Linked DNA regions of Nitrosopumilus sp. b3. The main gene of each other region encodes a partner of the protein of the gene in region 5 in a complex. Links are inferred from orthologs where the notes say so. Each region holds a gene or a part of one and is shown on either strand. Other genes may lie near its edges. The genes, in order: C6990_RS07560, C6990_RS07705, C6990_RS07555, C6990_RS08925 and C6990_RS00540.

What was found.
Region 1: C6990_RS00540 (region 5) and C6990_RS07560 share a complex: the UniProt entries of both Methanocaldococcus jannaschii proteins name them as parts of the 30S ribosomal subunit. The link is inferred for Nitrosopumilus sp. b3 from one-to-one orthologs.
Region 2: C6990_RS00540 (region 5) and C6990_RS07705 share a complex: the UniProt entries of both Methanocaldococcus jannaschii proteins name them as parts of the 30S ribosomal subunit. The link is inferred for Nitrosopumilus sp. b3 from one-to-one orthologs.
Region 3: C6990_RS00540 (region 5) and C6990_RS07555 share a complex: the UniProt entries of both Methanocaldococcus jannaschii proteins name them as parts of the 30S ribosomal subunit. The link is inferred for Nitrosopumilus sp. b3 from one-to-one orthologs.
Region 4: C6990_RS00540 (region 5) and C6990_RS08925 share a complex: the UniProt entries of both Methanocaldococcus jannaschii proteins name them as parts of the 30S ribosomal subunit. The link is inferred for Nitrosopumilus sp. b3 from one-to-one orthologs.

What each region holds. Positions count from the first base shown.
Region 1 is NZ_MU078696.1:248,899-252,527, reverse strand. Bases 728-3,629 are described here. They hold C6990_RS07560 (30S ribosomal protein S13), read left to right. Parts: upstream 728-1,855; coding sequence 1,856-2,404; downstream 2,405-3,629. Other genes in these bases: glmS (glutamine--fructose-6-phosphate transaminase (isomerizing)), read left to right, coding at 3,070-3,629; C6990_RS07555 (30S ribosomal protein S4), read left to right, coding at 2,414-3,019; C6990_RS07565 (hypothetical protein), read left to right, coding at 1,582-1,734; C6990_RS07570 (hypothetical protein), read right to left, coding at 1,183-1,494; C6990_RS07575 (hypothetical protein), read left to right, coding at 728-1,191. Outside these bases: C6990_RS07580 (multicopper oxidase domain-containing protein), read right to left, coding at 1-527; more of C6990_RS07575, read left to right, coding at 688-727. UniProt on the Methanocaldococcus jannaschii protein: Located at the top of the head of the 30S subunit, it contacts several helices of the 16S rRNA.
Region 2 is NZ_MU078696.1:280,737-284,430, reverse strand. Bases 166-3,132 are described here. They hold C6990_RS07705 (30S ribosomal protein S7), read right to left. Parts: upstream 1,966-3,132; coding sequence 1,366-1,965; downstream 166-1,365. Other genes in these bases: C6990_RS07690 (ribosomal L7Ae/L30e/S12e/Gadd45 family protein), read right to left, coding at 2,937-3,132; C6990_RS07695 (NusA-like transcription termination signal-binding factor), read right to left, coding at 2,409-2,873; C6990_RS07700 (30S ribosomal protein S12), read right to left, coding at 1,968-2,405; C6990_RS07715 (hypothetical protein), read left to right, coding at 841-1,161; C6990_RS07720 (YkgJ family cysteine cluster protein), read right to left, coding at 166-805. Outside these bases: C6990_RS07725 (NAD(P)/FAD-dependent oxidoreductase), read left to right, coding at 1-104; more of C6990_RS07720, read right to left, coding at 101-165; more of C6990_RS07690, read right to left, coding at 3,133-3,260; C6990_RS07685 (tetratricopeptide repeat protein), read right to left, coding at 3,337-3,694. UniProt on the Methanocaldococcus jannaschii protein: One of the primary rRNA binding proteins, it binds directly to 16S rRNA where it nucleates assembly of the head domain of the 30S subunit. Is located at the subunit interface close to the decoding center.
Region 3 is NZ_MU078696.1:247,585-251,041, reverse strand. What follows is about bases 1-2,730. They hold C6990_RS07555 (30S ribosomal protein S4), read left to right. Parts: upstream 1-927; coding sequence 928-1,533; downstream 1,534-2,730. Other genes in these bases: glmS (glutamine--fructose-6-phosphate transaminase (isomerizing)), read left to right, coding at 1,584-2,730; C6990_RS07560 (30S ribosomal protein S13), read left to right, coding at 370-918; C6990_RS07565 (hypothetical protein), read left to right, coding at 96-248; C6990_RS07570 (hypothetical protein), read right to left, coding at 1-8. Also shown: more of glmS, read left to right, coding at 2,731-3,344; nicotinate mononucleotide-dependent phosphoribosyltransferase CobT, read right to left, coding at 3,331-3,457. UniProt on the Methanocaldococcus jannaschii protein: One of the primary rRNA binding proteins, it binds directly to 16S rRNA where it nucleates assembly of the body of the 30S subunit. With S5 and S12 plays an important role in translational accuracy.
Region 4 is NZ_MU078696.1:465,240-468,928, reverse strand. Bases 155-3,116 are described here. They hold C6990_RS08925 (30S ribosomal protein S27ae), read left to right. Parts: upstream 155-1,523; coding sequence 1,524-1,709; downstream 1,710-3,116. Other genes in these bases: C6990_RS08915 (tRNA pseudouridine(54/55) synthase Pus10), read right to left, coding at 2,619-3,116; C6990_RS08920 (hypothetical protein), read right to left, coding at 1,737-2,444; C6990_RS08930 (eS24 family ribosomal protein), read left to right, coding at 1,117-1,524; C6990_RS08935 (DUF309 domain-containing protein), read right to left, coding at 470-1,033; C6990_RS08940 (BPG-independent phosphoglycerate mutase family protein), read left to right, coding at 155-486. Outside these bases: more of C6990_RS08940, read left to right, coding at 1-154; more of C6990_RS08915, read right to left, coding at 3,117-3,689.
Region 5 is NZ_MU078693.1:91,668-95,082, forward strand. The notes cover bases 136-2,823. They hold C6990_RS00540 (30S ribosomal protein S19e), read right to left. Parts: upstream 1,862-2,823; coding sequence 1,409-1,861; downstream 136-1,408. Other genes in these bases: C6990_RS00530 (zinc-binding dehydrogenase), read right to left, coding at 136-1,075; C6990_RS00535 (DNA-binding protein), read right to left, coding at 1,117-1,401; C6990_RS00545 (response regulator), read right to left, coding at 1,943-2,290; C6990_RS00550 (ATP-binding protein), read right to left, coding at 2,268-2,823. In the rest of the region: more of C6990_RS00530, read right to left, coding at 1-135; more of C6990_RS00550, read right to left, coding at 2,824-3,415. UniProt on the Methanocaldococcus jannaschii protein: May be involved in maturation of the 30S ribosomal subunit.

The DNA.
Region 1 (3,629 bases), on a different replicon or contig from region 5:
CAATGATACGGGTGAACTCCTACAGGACCTGCAGTAAACTCATAAACAAACTGTCCCCCATTTCCACCTACAGGTTCAAAGACACCATCCATTCCTGCAGGATGAATTCCATGGAAGTGGATTGTATGTTCTTTTTGACCATTGTTGATGAATTTTATTTTAAGAAGATCCCCTTCAGTAGCCCTAATTGTAGGGCCAGGGACAGTTCCATTAAAAGTCCAAACATTATAGAATACTCCTGAGGAGACCTCCATTATTTTGTCATCTTCTGCAATTATTGTGTATTCTCTCAAGGTTGTACCATCAGATAATTCTGAAACTCGACCATAATTGAAATCACGTAAATAGTTCATTGGATCAAATTCAACAGTAGATACAACGTAAAGAGGATCAATTATCTCTCCAGAAGTTTTTACTACAGCACCAGTATGTGTGACAAAAGTTTTTTCCTCAGATTGAGCTTGAGACATAATTGGGAAGATCATGATTATAGAGATCCCAATGAAGAAGGTAATTGCTAAAAACATAGTTTGAGAACGAGTGATATTCAGGATGAGTTGATTTATTAAATTCTTTATTTAAATTTAACCTGAGCTAACTTTTTTAGTCTAGTCTAACTTTTTATGCTCAATTCATCCAGATTTGTAGAAAAATTAGGTTTAAACTAAAGAAAACCAAATAGGTTTTGTGCAGAAATCGGGAATGATAGTAATTGGTTCCGGAGTTCTAATCATCATAGGGTTATTTCTACTAGTATTAGGAAATCAAGCCATTCTTGAAGGGATTATTCAAAATAATGGCAAAGTTAGTTCTGAACAAGTACTTTCAATTTCCAATAATTTTGATTCACAGACAACTCCCATCGGTGTTTTCGCAGTTCAGATAATAGATTTTCAAGAAAATACATTTTCTGTAAAAATATTGGATCCATTGGATATTGGAATAGTTTCACACCAAATTAATGATGAAACTATTGAAGAAGAATTTGAAGTTTTAGAGACAGGAATTTACAAATTGATTATTCAAAGCAATAGTAATGAAGAATCTCAAGTTTTTGGAGCAATTGGACCGTTACCGGATTCGGGAAAGAAAGTTCTTGGTTTTATTCCAGTATATGTGATTGTTGCTGGAATGATTGGATTAGCAGTAGTTGGAATTCTAGGTATTAGAAACAGAAAAAGATCAGTTTAGGTAACTATCCATTTTTTCAAGACCGCTAATTGTAGCATCAAAATTATCACCATTTTCAATTATGCCATTGAGTTTCTCAGAATTAGCTGAAAGTAAGTAATTTCCATCATTTGGATTTTTGAAAATAAATTCATGCTCAATTAAATATGAAAGCCTATCAAGGACGTCATTTTCAGAAATAGAAGATTTTTGTGCCAAAAATGAACATTCTTTGGGACCATCTTCAAGCTCTGCCAATATTGAAGAAGTGACAGGATCAAACATACAATCCACAACTTTTTCTTTATCAAAAGAATTACTCATTTGCATAAATATGGAAATTAGAAATTATTAACTTTTGGAATTTCTATTCCAATAAGATAATTAAGAAAAAGGGGTTTTCATAATATTATGCAGAGGTTATGTAGTCAAGATCCATCAGGCAAAGGTGAGCATTGTTTTTGTATAGATATTGACGCTCAGCGAGGAATCAAAAAATGCTGTAAATGTAATTTATGGAATGTTCAGGGTAATGATTGGACAGAGGATGAAGACTTTAGATAATTTGTGTAAAAAATTTACCAAAAAAGGTCTTGAAATTTAGATTCACCTGAAAATATTCAAAAATCATTCAATTTGGTGCCTAGCATGGTTTTTATCGGGGTTTCTTTGAATTTTTGAATACTTGAGTACTCAAGAATATAGACACATTGTAAGGATTGTGGGTAATGATATCCCAGGAGAGCGAAAAATGCTTGTAGGGTTGACTCAGATTAAAGGAATTGGGTATAATTTTGCCACAGCAATTCTAGACACATTAAAGATCGACACAAATTCTAACATCGGAAATCTCACTGAAGAAAATGTTCAAGCAATTGAAAAATTGATCACAGATCCTATTGGAGGAAATTTCCCAACATGGTTCCTCAATAGAAGAAAAGACATTGAGACAGGAGCTGATTTGCATTTACTTACATCAGATATTCCATTTACATTAAGAAACGATATTGAAAGAGAAAGAATAACTGCAAGCTGGAGAGGTTATCGTCACCTTAGTGGCCTAAAAGTAAGAGGTCAAAGAACTAGAACATCAGGTAGAAAAGGTGGAGCTGTGGGAGTTGCAAAAGGAGGAATGGCAGCACCAGTAAAGAAGGGAAGTGCAGGAGCTCCGGCAGCAGAAGCAGCAGCTCCGGCAGCAGAAGCAGCAGTTCCGGCAGCGGAGAAAAAAGAGTAGGTGTTTTGAATGGGAGATCCAAAATACCCACGTAGAGTTTGGAGAAAACCAAAAAGACCACTTAATTATGAATTAAAAATGGAAGAGCTCAAAACTCTTGGTACATTTGGATTAAGAACAAAAAGAGAACTATGGAAAGCACATACAGAATTATCACGTGTAAGACATCAAGCAAGATCGTTGCTTGCATTAAGACAAGAGATTAGGGAAGAAAAAGAACCAATTTTGATGCAATCACTTGCAAGGATTGGGTTAGTTAGCAGTGGTGCTACATTAGACGATGTACTCAATCTGAACGCTAATGATTTACTTTCACGTAGATTACAAACCATTGTAACAAAAAAATTTGGATTTAAAACACCATATCAAGCAAGACAGGCAGTTATTCACGGACACATTATGATTGGAGAAAGAAAGGTAGACATCCCATCATACACAGTAACAGTTGCTGAGGAAGACAGTATTCATTTCACACCAGAATCAAAGATTCCAGAAATGTTAGAGAATACAAAATCTAAAGAACCTTCTGAAGAAACTGTAGAGGCTGCTTCTGAAGAAACTGTAGAGGCTGCTTCTGAAGAAACACCAAAAGATGAAAGTTCTTCAACAGAATAATCAAAAAAATAGGCTTATCAGTAAATAACCCCAATATCTGAGAGAATAACATGTGTTCAATTATAGGATATTATGGAAAGATTAGCGCTGCCCCTATTCTCGTAAAGGGATTAAAAAGAATGGAATATCGTGGATACGATAGTGTTGGAGTTGCAACAGAATCAGAGAACAAAATTGAATTAAAGAAGGGCATTGGAAAAGTCGATGAGGTAAATTCAAAAATTCAATTAGACATATTGCCAGGAAAAATTGGCATTGGCCATACTAGGTGGGCAACACATGGCAAAGTAACAGATACAAATGCTCACCCTCATCCAAGTAATTCTGGAAAAATTGCAATAGTACATAATGGAATTATAGAAAATTTTGAGGAATTAAAACTGCAATTAGAAAAGGATGGATATAGTTTCAAAAGTGAAACAGATAGTGAAATAATTGCTAACTTGCTTCAAAAAAATTATGAGTTAACAGGAGATGTCAAAGAAACGATTGTTAAAACAGTTTCAGAAATTAAAGGGCATTATGCTTTTGTTGCAATGTTTGAAAACGGTCAGCTTGCAGCAGCAAGATATCATGAACCGTTAATAATCGGAGTTGGAAAAGATGATTT
Region 2 (3,694 bases), on a different replicon or contig from region 5:
CATTACCAGATTTCATTGCAATATTTCGTTACATGAAAAAGCACGAAGACCGATTTGGAATGAATATCAAAATTGCAGATTTGATGAAAGTAGCTAAAGCCTAGCTAAAACTAACAGACCCGAACCCCTCTCTATTAGTTCTATTTGATGCCATGTTGTAATCGTAAATTGTTTTGGAATAATCTTTGAATTCATCTTTCATCGGATCCAAAGTATCTGCCAGATAAAATCCGGGGCAATCTCCTGTAAACTGATAGGTGGCATGAACACGTGCAATTCCTTTTTCATTTTCAAGCCAGCTAGAAAAGGGGTAAAGATAGCAAACCCCAGGTCTGTCGGGATGCATGCTACACCCACCTTTTTCATCTAAGAATCTACAAGAGATGTGCGTTCCATCATCAGATGCTGTCTCATCTTTTTTTCTTTTCAGATTAATGGTAGTCATTGTAGTTAGTTGTCCTGAGGGTCCTGGTTCCTGATACGTTACAGTAAGAGTTTCATTTTTTATAAAATCAGAAGGTTTTTGATATTTCAAGCCTTTTCCAATAATTATCAAATCATCAGAAGTAAGTGGAAGTCTTCCTTGTCTATCACAGCAGTTGTGGCAGTCAGGCCAAAAGCACTTCCATAGAATGAATTTTTTTTCAGAATTAAGATAAGGTACATGAAATACCACATCTTTAACTTTGACTGGATAGTCAGACACATCAGTAATTTTACCAAGCATGAATTTACGTAAAATTGGATCAACATCCCAATCTTTTTCTAACAAGTTTAATGATTCTTCAATTTCGTTTTGAGACAACTATTAAGATATAACATCTGGAAGTCATGTTATTAATGTTGAGTGAAAAAGGAAAGCATGCCTCAGCTACTCAAAACAGAAGATGGGTATGGAGTGAAATAATTTGGCCTCTAGTTTTAGAAGTCAATGACGTATCATTTACACTAAAACAATTTCAAAATAAACGTCAAAAAATATGTCAAGAGCAAAATGTTTCAATCAATGTTCCATCAAGGGGACTAGTATCATTGATGCAGAAAGGAATTTTGTTAAAAGAAGGGGAAATTTACTCGATTCATTATAGACTAATTCCATACATGCGATTGAAAGCAAAATGTGATTATTCAACTGCAATTCATGAAGTTAGAATAAAGTAATCAAAGCATTTCAAAAAAATCACAAAAATAATTCATTATAAAAATTTCAATCTTGACAACAAATGATTATATTCTTAAACAGAAAAATTTCTTCAAGTAGCCCGATAGTCTAGCGGTCAAGGATTCTGCCCTCTGGATCTCAAGAGTGGATAGGCGGAGACGGCAGTTCGAATCTGCCTCGGGCTACTGAAAATTCTAAAGAATCTATCTTGATGCTTGTGCTATTCTTTCTAGTTCATTTTTCTTCTTTACAGAAGGAGCATTTGGATCATTTACTGCGGCTAGCATTATTTGCTCTGCCATATGTTCTTCAATGGGTTTTGGATTGGAAAATGTTGCCTCTTTGATTGCATCAGCTATGAATTTTAGTGCCAAGTCAACTCTTCTGATTGGTGCAACATCAACTGATACGTGATAAACAGTACCACCATAAACGATTCTTGTAGTGTCTTCGTTTGGTGCAGAAAATTCAATTGCTCGAACTAGTACTTCAACTGGGTTTTGTCCAGTTTTTAGTGCAATAATATCAAAAGAAGTTTTTACAGTGTTTAGAAGTTTGGTTTTCTTTCCAGTCATTCTTCCAGTGTTCTTTGCATATTTCTTTCCAAAGTGCATTGTTTTGTTGATTAATCTCTCAACAATGTTAACATCTGCTTTATTGAATCGCTTTAATGCAGAGCGACCATATGTGTAAGGTAAAATTTGCTTTCTCAAAGAGATGGCAGTTTTTAGTCCGGGATCTTTGATTTCAATATCAGATAAATCCCATTTTCTAAATAATAACAAGTTTTTAGTTTGTGCCATTTCTATCTCCTTGGTTTCTCTTTCTTTCCTATTACTAGTTCATGAAGTGATGTACCGTTAACTTTGAAAACTTTGAATCTAACACCAGGAATATCTCCCATTGCACCACCTTGTGTTGCACCCATTCCTTGAATGTGGACTTCGTCGTGTTCATCAATAAAGTTCATTGCACCGTCTCTTGGTAAGAATGCAGTAACTGTTTTACCATTTTTAATTAATTGAACTCTAACACATTTTCTAATAGCAGAGTTTGGCTGTTTTGCAGCAATTCCTACTTTTTCTAAAACTATGCCGCGTCCTTGTGGAGCTCCTCCAAGTGGATCGGCTTTTTTATCAATTCCAAGCTTTCTTCTCTTGTATGTTGAGATTGCCCATCTCTGTTTTTTCTTTTTAGTAGTTAAAACTCTGCCAGCAAATAATCCAAGTGGTGATTTTCTCATATCTTACATCTCCATAGTAGCACGTTCAGGACTGTTAATCAGTACGCTGGTAATATCAAAATATCGTTTTGCAAGTAGTCTTGCTTTCTCAGCATTTCTGCCTTCTCTTCCAACTACGATTCCTTTCTTTCTTGGGTCTACCATAACAATTGCCTGTTTTGTCCCATCTGCTCGTGTATTTATTTTTACTTCAGAAATTAGTTTTGAATTTAGCAAAGAAGACAAGAATTTTGCAGGATCCTCATCATATTCTACTAATTCCACATTTCTTTTAACAATATTTTGTAATGATTTGATATGAACACCACCTTTGCCAATTGCCAATCCCATTTTACCAGTATTAACTACAAAAATTACTCTATCTTGCTTTTCATCTTCAACACAATCGCGTGCAGTTGCACCAGTTACATTTTGGAAAAGTGACATCATACGCATTTGATCTGTTGAGAGTTTAATTGACTGTGTCATTAGAAATCCTATTTATCTCCGACCTGAATTGTCTCATTTAAACTTTCATTAAATAAAATATAGCTAATCATTTTTTTCCTCAGCTTCTGTATCTTTTAAAATTGATTTTATGTTTGCATCTGTTATTGATGTGAATGAAATTGTTGAAATTCTAAATTGCAAGCCGCACAATCTTCCTAGTGCGACTGAAGTCCCTTGAAAGTTGACTAGAGGTACTTTTTCTTTTTTTGCATCTGACTCAATTTTCTCAACCATTTCTTTACTCACTGATTGAGATAATACAATTAGCTTGGAATTTTTTAAAGAGTTTAAAACTTGTTTTGTACCGAAAGTTAGTTGATCTTCTTTTCGGGCATCCTTTAATGATTTTTCAAGTAGTTTACTCATGTATGTTTCCTTAAATCGATCGGCGCCACAGGGCTTTATAGGTTTATTGAAAAACCACGCACGGTATTAGAAAAAATTAGTTCAGAAAATTAAACACTGAACCCAAAGAAGAAAACACTAAACCAATTTCATCAAAAAAAGAAATCGTATTTTCTTTTTCATGATTTGTAGTACTAGAAACTTTTGGTGAATCTGATTCAGAGTAATCTATTTTTTTGATAATTGGTTGTATTGGCTCATCTACTAAAGTTACAATAGGAGCATTCAAGGATGATGCAATTTCAAGATTTTTTCTAGCAGAAATATAGTTGGGATTTTTCTTTAAAATTTCTTCATAAATAGAAATAGCATTATCATAATCTTTCAAATTTGCAAGGGCATTTGCTTTGTTATTTTTAGCAGGTAAAAATTCAGGATTGATTTTGATTGCATGA
Region 3 (3,457 bases), on a different replicon or contig from region 5:
TTACTCATTTGCATAAATATGGAAATTAGAAATTATTAACTTTTGGAATTTCTATTCCAATAAGATAATTAAGAAAAAGGGGTTTTCATAATATTATGCAGAGGTTATGTAGTCAAGATCCATCAGGCAAAGGTGAGCATTGTTTTTGTATAGATATTGACGCTCAGCGAGGAATCAAAAAATGCTGTAAATGTAATTTATGGAATGTTCAGGGTAATGATTGGACAGAGGATGAAGACTTTAGATAATTTGTGTAAAAAATTTACCAAAAAAGGTCTTGAAATTTAGATTCACCTGAAAATATTCAAAAATCATTCAATTTGGTGCCTAGCATGGTTTTTATCGGGGTTTCTTTGAATTTTTGAATACTTGAGTACTCAAGAATATAGACACATTGTAAGGATTGTGGGTAATGATATCCCAGGAGAGCGAAAAATGCTTGTAGGGTTGACTCAGATTAAAGGAATTGGGTATAATTTTGCCACAGCAATTCTAGACACATTAAAGATCGACACAAATTCTAACATCGGAAATCTCACTGAAGAAAATGTTCAAGCAATTGAAAAATTGATCACAGATCCTATTGGAGGAAATTTCCCAACATGGTTCCTCAATAGAAGAAAAGACATTGAGACAGGAGCTGATTTGCATTTACTTACATCAGATATTCCATTTACATTAAGAAACGATATTGAAAGAGAAAGAATAACTGCAAGCTGGAGAGGTTATCGTCACCTTAGTGGCCTAAAAGTAAGAGGTCAAAGAACTAGAACATCAGGTAGAAAAGGTGGAGCTGTGGGAGTTGCAAAAGGAGGAATGGCAGCACCAGTAAAGAAGGGAAGTGCAGGAGCTCCGGCAGCAGAAGCAGCAGCTCCGGCAGCAGAAGCAGCAGTTCCGGCAGCGGAGAAAAAAGAGTAGGTGTTTTGAATGGGAGATCCAAAATACCCACGTAGAGTTTGGAGAAAACCAAAAAGACCACTTAATTATGAATTAAAAATGGAAGAGCTCAAAACTCTTGGTACATTTGGATTAAGAACAAAAAGAGAACTATGGAAAGCACATACAGAATTATCACGTGTAAGACATCAAGCAAGATCGTTGCTTGCATTAAGACAAGAGATTAGGGAAGAAAAAGAACCAATTTTGATGCAATCACTTGCAAGGATTGGGTTAGTTAGCAGTGGTGCTACATTAGACGATGTACTCAATCTGAACGCTAATGATTTACTTTCACGTAGATTACAAACCATTGTAACAAAAAAATTTGGATTTAAAACACCATATCAAGCAAGACAGGCAGTTATTCACGGACACATTATGATTGGAGAAAGAAAGGTAGACATCCCATCATACACAGTAACAGTTGCTGAGGAAGACAGTATTCATTTCACACCAGAATCAAAGATTCCAGAAATGTTAGAGAATACAAAATCTAAAGAACCTTCTGAAGAAACTGTAGAGGCTGCTTCTGAAGAAACTGTAGAGGCTGCTTCTGAAGAAACACCAAAAGATGAAAGTTCTTCAACAGAATAATCAAAAAAATAGGCTTATCAGTAAATAACCCCAATATCTGAGAGAATAACATGTGTTCAATTATAGGATATTATGGAAAGATTAGCGCTGCCCCTATTCTCGTAAAGGGATTAAAAAGAATGGAATATCGTGGATACGATAGTGTTGGAGTTGCAACAGAATCAGAGAACAAAATTGAATTAAAGAAGGGCATTGGAAAAGTCGATGAGGTAAATTCAAAAATTCAATTAGACATATTGCCAGGAAAAATTGGCATTGGCCATACTAGGTGGGCAACACATGGCAAAGTAACAGATACAAATGCTCACCCTCATCCAAGTAATTCTGGAAAAATTGCAATAGTACATAATGGAATTATAGAAAATTTTGAGGAATTAAAACTGCAATTAGAAAAGGATGGATATAGTTTCAAAAGTGAAACAGATAGTGAAATAATTGCTAACTTGCTTCAAAAAAATTATGAGTTAACAGGAGATGTCAAAGAAACGATTGTTAAAACAGTTTCAGAAATTAAAGGGCATTATGCTTTTGTTGCAATGTTTGAAAACGGTCAGCTTGCAGCAGCAAGATATCATGAACCGTTAATAATCGGAGTTGGAAAAGATGATTTCTTTTTATCAAGTGACGTTCTAGGATTTATTGAATATACAGATGATGCCATTTACATGGAAAATGGAAATTTTGTAATTTTAGACAAGGATAAATTTCAAATTTTAGATTTTGAGGGAAATCATGCAAAATATGGAATTACCAAAGTATCAAAAGAATTTGGAGATGCGTATAAAGGAGATTATGCACACTTTACGTTAAAAGAAATTTATGAACAACCTGAAACAATTTTGAAGGCAGGAGAAAAAACTGCTGATGCAATTGAAAAAACTGCAGATTATCTAAGACATTCAAAAAATATCTACATTACAGGTAGCGGTACAAGTTACAATTCAGCATTAATTGCAAAACAAATGTTCTCAAAATATGCCAAAATCAAAGTAGAACCAATCATGTCAAGTGAACTTCAGTTTTCACCAGACAGTATTGAGGAAAATTCAATATTAATTGCAATTTCTCAGAGTGGAGAGAGTGCAGACGTATTAGAAGCAGTGAAGATTGCTAAAAAAGCAAAGTGTAAAATCATATCTATTGTAAATCTGCTAACATCATCGCTTGCTAGAGAAGCAGATGTAGTTATTGGAATGAATTGTGGACCAGAAATAGGAGTTGCAGCGACAAAGAGTTTCACAGCACAACTCGTAATAATTTACAAAATAGTAGAGAAACTAACTAATGATGAAATAAAGATAGATTTTAACAAGATTTCAGAATCGGTTTCAAAAACATTGGACAAGCCAATAAGAATTCAGATAGTGGCCCAAAAATTAAAAAATATTTCAGACATTTATGTTCTGGGAAGAGGAGTACATTATCCAATTGCCATAGAAGCAGCATTGAAATTAAAAGAGCTTACATACATTCATGCAGAAGGAATTCCTGGAGGGGAATTAAAACACGGGCCGCTTGCACTTATGGATGAAAGTGTTTTTGTTTTAATCATCAATCCAAATGACTCAACATATTCGGATACCCTAACTAGTGCAAGGGAAATTAAGGCTAGAGGAGCAAAAATTATCGGGATTTCAGATGTAGAAAGCGACGTATATGATTATTGGATAGAGATTTCCAAAGTAGAAGAATCAATGTATCCAATTTCAGAAATAATTCCCATCCAACTGCTATCATATTATGCAGCACTCGAAAAGGACACAGATCCAGATTATCCTAGAAATTTGGCAAAATCAGTTACAGTGAAGTAAATAATCGATGATACTCTTTTTCTGCTAAATCCAAATATTTTGTAGAATCATTTCCAGTTTTAATCATGGAGGAAATAATACTTCCCCCAGCTCCAACACCTTCTTTTGCAAAA
Region 4 (3,689 bases), on a different replicon or contig from region 5:
ATGCAGTTTTCATGTATTGTAGATATGCCAGTAGAGCTTGGAATATCAGATGTTCTAAAAATGAAAGCATATGAAGCTGGAGGATTAACTGATTATGAAGAAAAAGCTAGAGTAGCAGCAAAAGCAATGGAAACTCAAAACTCAATTTATGTTCATCTCAAAGGACCAGATGAATTCGGTCATGACGGAGACGCAATCGGAAAAATGAAAAATATTGAAGAAATTGATCAAAGGTTTTTCAAAACACTTGTTGAAAATATTGATTCAAGTAAAGTTGCAATTGTAATATCTGCAGATCATTCCACACCATGCATCAACAAAGGTCATAGTGATGATCCTGTACCAGTTTTAGTTTCAGCAGATTTTATTAAAAATGATGGAACTACTAGAATGACTGAAGAACAAGCAAAGAAAGGAAGTATAGGTCTTCTTCAAGGTGCAGAGGTAGTTCCCAAAGCACTTGAATTAATTAAATCTCAAACCTAGTTAATTTTTTTGCTTGCTGCATTTCAATTGATTTCTTTCTTATTCTATCAACATCAATAGAATGATACATTGAAGGAGAAGAACCTAATTTTTCTAATGCTCTGCTTAACATTCCAATGCCAATGTTTTCTTCATTTTCTTGTTGGTGAGCAAAAGCTACTGCGACTAAAATAATTCCTTGTACAAGCTCCTTCTCTCTCCCATAGCATTGATTCCAAACTCCCTCAAATGCTTCATGGCACTCCCAGAATCTTTCATTATTAAAGAAAAAGATCCCATCCTGAATACCTTTCTCTTTTTCAATATGCTCCTCAAAAACATGTCTTACATTATCAAGATCCCCAATTGGAGATAGTTTACCGACAACCACATCCAGATCTTCTTTCTCAGCAGCAACATCAAATTCTATAAATTTTGTAGCAACTCTAGCCAATCTTATTGAGACATTTTTCATATCTGACACAAGATCTCTAGCTTTGTAAGCAAGTTCTCTGCAATTTTGAGGTAAATATTTCTCATTTTTGAAATGAAGAAGATAACGTTCCACGATATGAGTCATAGGGAATTTCTTAAATTTCTTCTGGAATTTCAATCAAGGTTTATATGAAATATCTAAAGGATTTTTGATACATGTCCATCATCGAGACAATCACAGACGTAGATAACACATTCCTATCTAGAAGAGAGCTTACATGTAATTTTGCTGGATTAGGTGGAAAACTAAAAAGTTTAGAGGCAGCAGATATGGTCACTAAAGAATTCAAGCTAGATGGCAAAGTTGTAATTCCAATGAGACTCAAAACTCATGTAGGTCAATCACATGTAACAGGTACTTTCTATGTTTACGAAGACGAAGGTTTAGCTAAAAAACATGTCAATCCAACGATTTTCTCCAGAATTGAAAAAACAAAAACAAAATTGGCAGAAGCTCAAGCAGCAGAAGCACCAGCAGAGGATGCATCTGAAGAAGCACCAGCAGAAGTAAAAGCAGAGGATGCCGCACCTGAAGAAGTAAAAGCAGAGGAGAAATCTGAATAATGCCTGTAGAACAAAAAGGCAAGAAAGGTTCTAGCCCAAATGTTTACAAATATTTCAAAGCAGACGGAGACAAAGTTACTAGAATTAAAAAAATTTGTTCTAGATGTGGAAAAGGTGTTTTCATGTCAGAGCACAAAGACAGGCATACTTGTGGAAAGTGCGGACTAACAGAATTCAACCAATAAAAAAAATAGTTTAAAATAACTTTTAATTCAGTACAGTCTTTTTTGTCGAATTTTAGAACTTTTTTCTTCCAGCTGTTCAATTTTTGAAACAAATTCTGGAACAAGTTGTATTTTAGAAAGAGATTCAGCAGACAACTTCACATTATTTGAATCCAGAGAGATATTTGATTTAGGAAGATTTTTGTCAGCCCAAAATTTCATCACTTTATCTTCAAGTTTGTAATCACGAAATCCAGATGGGAATTTTTTTGTGATATGGTTTAGCAAAGTACGATCTTTGAAGACAACTCTTGGTTCAAACAATCTGGTTTCATCAGTATAGACATTTTCAAATAAATTTCCAGATATTTCATCAGATAATAATTCCATCTTTGAGATTTTTCTCATTAATTCAAGAAAATGTAAAAATTCATGTGCTAAAATTGCATGAATGGTACCTTTAAGCCCATAAGCAACCAGAGGTGCAGAAATCTGAATTACAACCTGAAATTTATCGTCAAACACTACGGGGATAGTTCTTGCAAATAGTATTCCAAATTCATAAGAATTGAGATTGGGGGAGGATAATACAAGTGAAGGCTCAACATATGCAACAGGATATTTTATTCCAGATGCTTTTTCAATTCTATTAATTCCTGCAACAACAATTGGGAATCGTTCTACAACAAGATCATAGATTTTATCAGGAATTATTCCTTTGACATGTGCATCTTTGAAACGTATTAGCGGGTCCAATATTACTCCTTGACAAGTTTGAATGTAAAAGGGTTAATTTTTTAGGATCTTGGCTTTCCAGATTTTGCTTTCTTTCTTTTACGGGTTTCAGCCCTTTGATCAGCATGTCTTTGATGTTTACCTTTTTTTCTAAGTGGCATATTTTTTACGATATTCAGAGGTAGTTAATTGTTATCATTTTACTTCAATATCACTAAAATCAAATTCATTACATTTGCATGTATTATCAAGAATTTGAGAAATTCCAGGAGTCACATCATCACCGTCTATAAATCTCCTAACTGGGAGGCCTCCCTGAGTTTTCAAAGTTAGAGTAAAGGTATTTTTAGAATTTTTTTTATATTTTATAAAAAATATTTTTTTCTCTGAACGTTTTCCAGATTTGTCATAAACTACCACGGGTTGTTTTTCAAGAATTTTTAATTTTTTTAGGCTTTTTGAATCAACATCTGAGTATGTAGAAATTTTTAGTTGGATTAAAGAATTGAATTTTAGAGGGTTTTTTGGCGATTCATGAACTAGTTTCAGATTTGAGATTTTCAGAGAATCAGTCTTAAAAGAAGTTAATTTCAGGGTTCGTTTTAGAGGGTTTTGAAGTTTTACAAAAAAGGGCCTACCGGTACCCAAAACTAAACTAGATTTGTCCTCACCACCAATCCAAGTGAATTTAGCAGTAGTCCCACCAATTTTTTCAAAAAGAAATTTTGAGATTTGACCCTCAATACTTTCAAATTCAGAAATTCCATGAAAATCACACATTCTACATCCTTTTCCAGAGCAATTTTCACATGATTTCTGTTTCTGAGGAATGCCTCGCATAGTTTTGACATATCTTCCAGAAAAAGTAATTGATTTTGAGTAGAGGTTTATGGAATCATCTTTTAGATTTACTGTAAATGTTACATCAGGATTTTGAGTATCAATATTTTTTTTTGTTTTTCTAGAAAAGGATTTTGCAAGTTCTCTTGCAACATCAGTCTTTATACTGTCAATGCCTTTTAATTTGTACTGGGAGCGAATTAGATCATCCCTATCCACAATAGATGGTTTTATCATGACTCCAACACTGAATGTATCAAAAGAATAGTTTGATGAGGTATCAAGCATTAATTTTAAGAAATAATTTAAGTTTTCAAATAGATTTTTACATATATGGCATTTTTTTGTAGAGTTTTGATTTAGTTTTTTACCTAAAAGTTTGTTAGAGGATAAACGCAATGTTTTGGAGAATAACCTACCTAAACA
Region 5 (3,415 bases):
CGCCTTCAGGCTTCATTAAGATTTTGCCAAAGAGTCCCTTACCGGTTAACATCTTTGTATGTGCCTCTGCTGCTTGCTCAAAGGAATATGTAGAATCAATTGCGGCTTTAATTTTACCCTGACTCATCCAATAGAGAGCTTGATCTAATTCAGCTTTGGTTCCTTGTGTTGAACCCAAGATGTTAGTTCCTTTAAAGAAGATATGTCTTAGATCAGTTTTTGCATCATATCCTGTTGTTGCGCCACATGAAACTAGTGTTGCACCATATTTTAGAAGTTGAAGTTGCTTGTTCCAGTGTGTTTCACCAATATGATCAAAGGAAAGATCAATTCCTGGTGCTTCACCCTTTTTCTTTGCAAGTTCTTTAGAAATTTTAAAGACTTCTTTACTCCAATCTTCTTTTCTATGATCAACTGCATAATCAGCTCCAAGTTCCAGACATTTGTCTAGTTTGTCAGGGCTTGCTGTTGCAATAACATCACAATTGTATAATTTTGCTATCTGAATTCCAAAGCTTCCAACTCCAGAACCACCACCCATAATTAAGACAGTTTGTCCGGGAGTAATTTTGGCTCTACCAACTAACATGTGCCAAGAAGTAAGTATAGTCATAGATGCTGCCGCTGCTTCATCATAGGATACGCCTTCTGGAATAACTGAGACATTGACTTCAGGTAAGTGAGTAACTTCTTGAAAAGCTCCCCATGTTGGACCAGTTTGAAATCCCCAAATGGTTCTTTTAACACAATCAAATTCTCGTCCATCAGTACATGCTTTACAAACTCTGCAAGACATGTTTGAATGAGATACAACTCTATCTCCAACTTTGATATTTTTAACATCTTCACCAACTGCGATTACGTCTCCAGCTGCATCAGAACCTGAAACATGTGGTAATGGAACAGCTACAGGTACTCCTCTCATTCCCCAAATATCATTATAATTTAGAGCAGCAGATTTGACTTTAAAGACTACTTCATCTGCTTTTGGTTTTGGTTCATCTATATCCTGGACTTTGAGGATTTTAGCATAATTATCATCTGGTGCATATTCATTGTATACTACGGCTTTCATGAAATAAGCCACACGCTACCTATAATTATATTTTTTCTGAATTAGACACGATTTATCTTAAAATCACGTTTTGGTTGCTGAATTGAGAGCAATATTTGTTTGAGTTGATCATCAGAGATTTGGCCAGGAAGTTTACCTTGGGTTGCCATTCCGATCAAATACTGTTCAACTAGATCAGATAATTCGGATTTTACCATTTTGATATTATTGAGTCTCAGTCTTGCTTCAGGTGAAAGGATTTGTTTTAGAATCTGTTCTTTTTGTGCAGATGGATCATTATTCTTATTATCGTAAGGGGATTCTTCATTAGATTCTGGGAAACTCATTTTGAATCTATGTGTAAACTTTCAATTGAGGATTTTCAACAATGAGTTCTTTTAGTATTTCAGTAGCTAATCTGTCTAGTTTTTGCATTCCATGTTTAGAAATTATTCTACCTTTCTTCTCAACCTTTTCTAAATAACCAAGTTTTTCTAATCCTTGAATAGCATTTCTAATGATTGCACCACCTGCATCTTTGTGATGTGCTGCACCGTATCCAGATGGTTTACCTCCACCATAATCTTTTCTTAATTCATTAATTCCAATTGGACCATGAAAGTAAATTTTTCTCATAATTGAGGCACATCTAGTATACCACCAGTCTCTCTCTTGTGGGGGTTTATCAGCATGAGCCCCAGTTTTGACAAAGGGAATCCAAGTAGGTGCAGGAATATCTTCATTCTTTAGAATTTCTGCGAGTCTTTTTATCAATACATCTGATGGTACATCGTATACCTTTGCCATAAAGTGCAAAAATCGATAATCGTCTTATAAATCATTGAGGTAATGTATCTAGCGTATTCAAGATAATTTACCATGAATTTCTCAGATCGGGGTCATTACTTTCAAAACTTCATCAAAATTAACAGGTTTGTTTTGTATTGATAGTATTGGGAATTGATCTAATTGATTCAAAATGTTTTCTTCAACTAATCCAGTTGTAACAATTATTTTTGTAGTAGAATTTTGTAATTTTTCAAGGGCATAAAATCCATCAAATTCAGGCATTGACAAATCTAATAGAAGGTAATCAGGGTTATGTTTTGAACATAATTCCACAGCTTGATTTCCATCATATCCGACTCCTACAACATCAATATTTTCTAATTTAAACAAATCAGAAAATAATTCAATTAATGCAATTTCATCATCAACTATTACTACTGTTGTCATTCTCTTCTTTTTGTGGAATTTTAATTATAAAGGTAGTTGGGTTATTTTTTACAGAAATAGTTCCGTTATGCTGAGTTATGATATTTTTTACACTTGCAAGTCCTAATCCTGTTCCTTTTTGCTTTGATGTGATTAATGGATCAAATACTTTTTCAAGTGGTTTGATGGTAATTCCAGGACCAGAATCTGTTACTTTGATAATTATTTCCGTATTGGTTTTTGATATGAAAACATCTATTTCTCCAGATTCTTCAACAGCCTGAATTGCATTATAAATTAGATTTACCAAAACAACATTCATTTTACTTTCATCACCAAACATAAAAATTTCATCACCTGATGTTTTGATTTTTACTCCAGAAGGTGCATTAAGTGAAGATAAAACTTTACTTAAAAGATTTGAAAGATTAAATTTTTTTGATATTACCGGAGTATCTCTCAAAAAATCTAAGACATCATTTAGTTGATGAGTAATTCTATTTATTGAAGTGGTAACTCTTTCTATTTGCTTTTCATCAAGAATCTTTTTTCGTTTTAATAACTCAAATTCATTTTGTATAATTGAAAGAGGGTTTCTTATATCATGAGACATTCTAGATGATAGTTCTCCTATAGCACTTAATCTTTCAGCATGGAGTAATTTTTTAGTGAGGTTTTTTTGTTCAGTAATATCTTTTCTAACTGAAACATATTCAGATATCTTTCCTTCTTTATCTAAAAATGGTATAACTGTTGTGTCATTCCAAAACAAAGTTCCATCTTTTGCAGTGTTGCAAATTTCACCATGCCAGATATTTCCCTTGGAAATTACACTCCACAAATCTGCATAGAAACTTGGGGGATGGATTTTACTGGATCTTAGAATATCTTGACGTTGACCAATAAGCTCATCTTTAGAATATTTTGAAACTTGACAAAATTTATCATTTGCATATTTGATTTTTCCATTTTTGTCAATTATACTTACAATTGAAGATTCATCTAATGCTTTTCTTAAGTTATGTTGTAATGATAATTGAGTTTCAATATCAGTAGTTTTCTTTAAATGATTTAACATAAATTCAAAAGATCTAGATAATTCACCAATTTCATCTTTTGAGTAAATACCAGTTTTTACATCTAGAT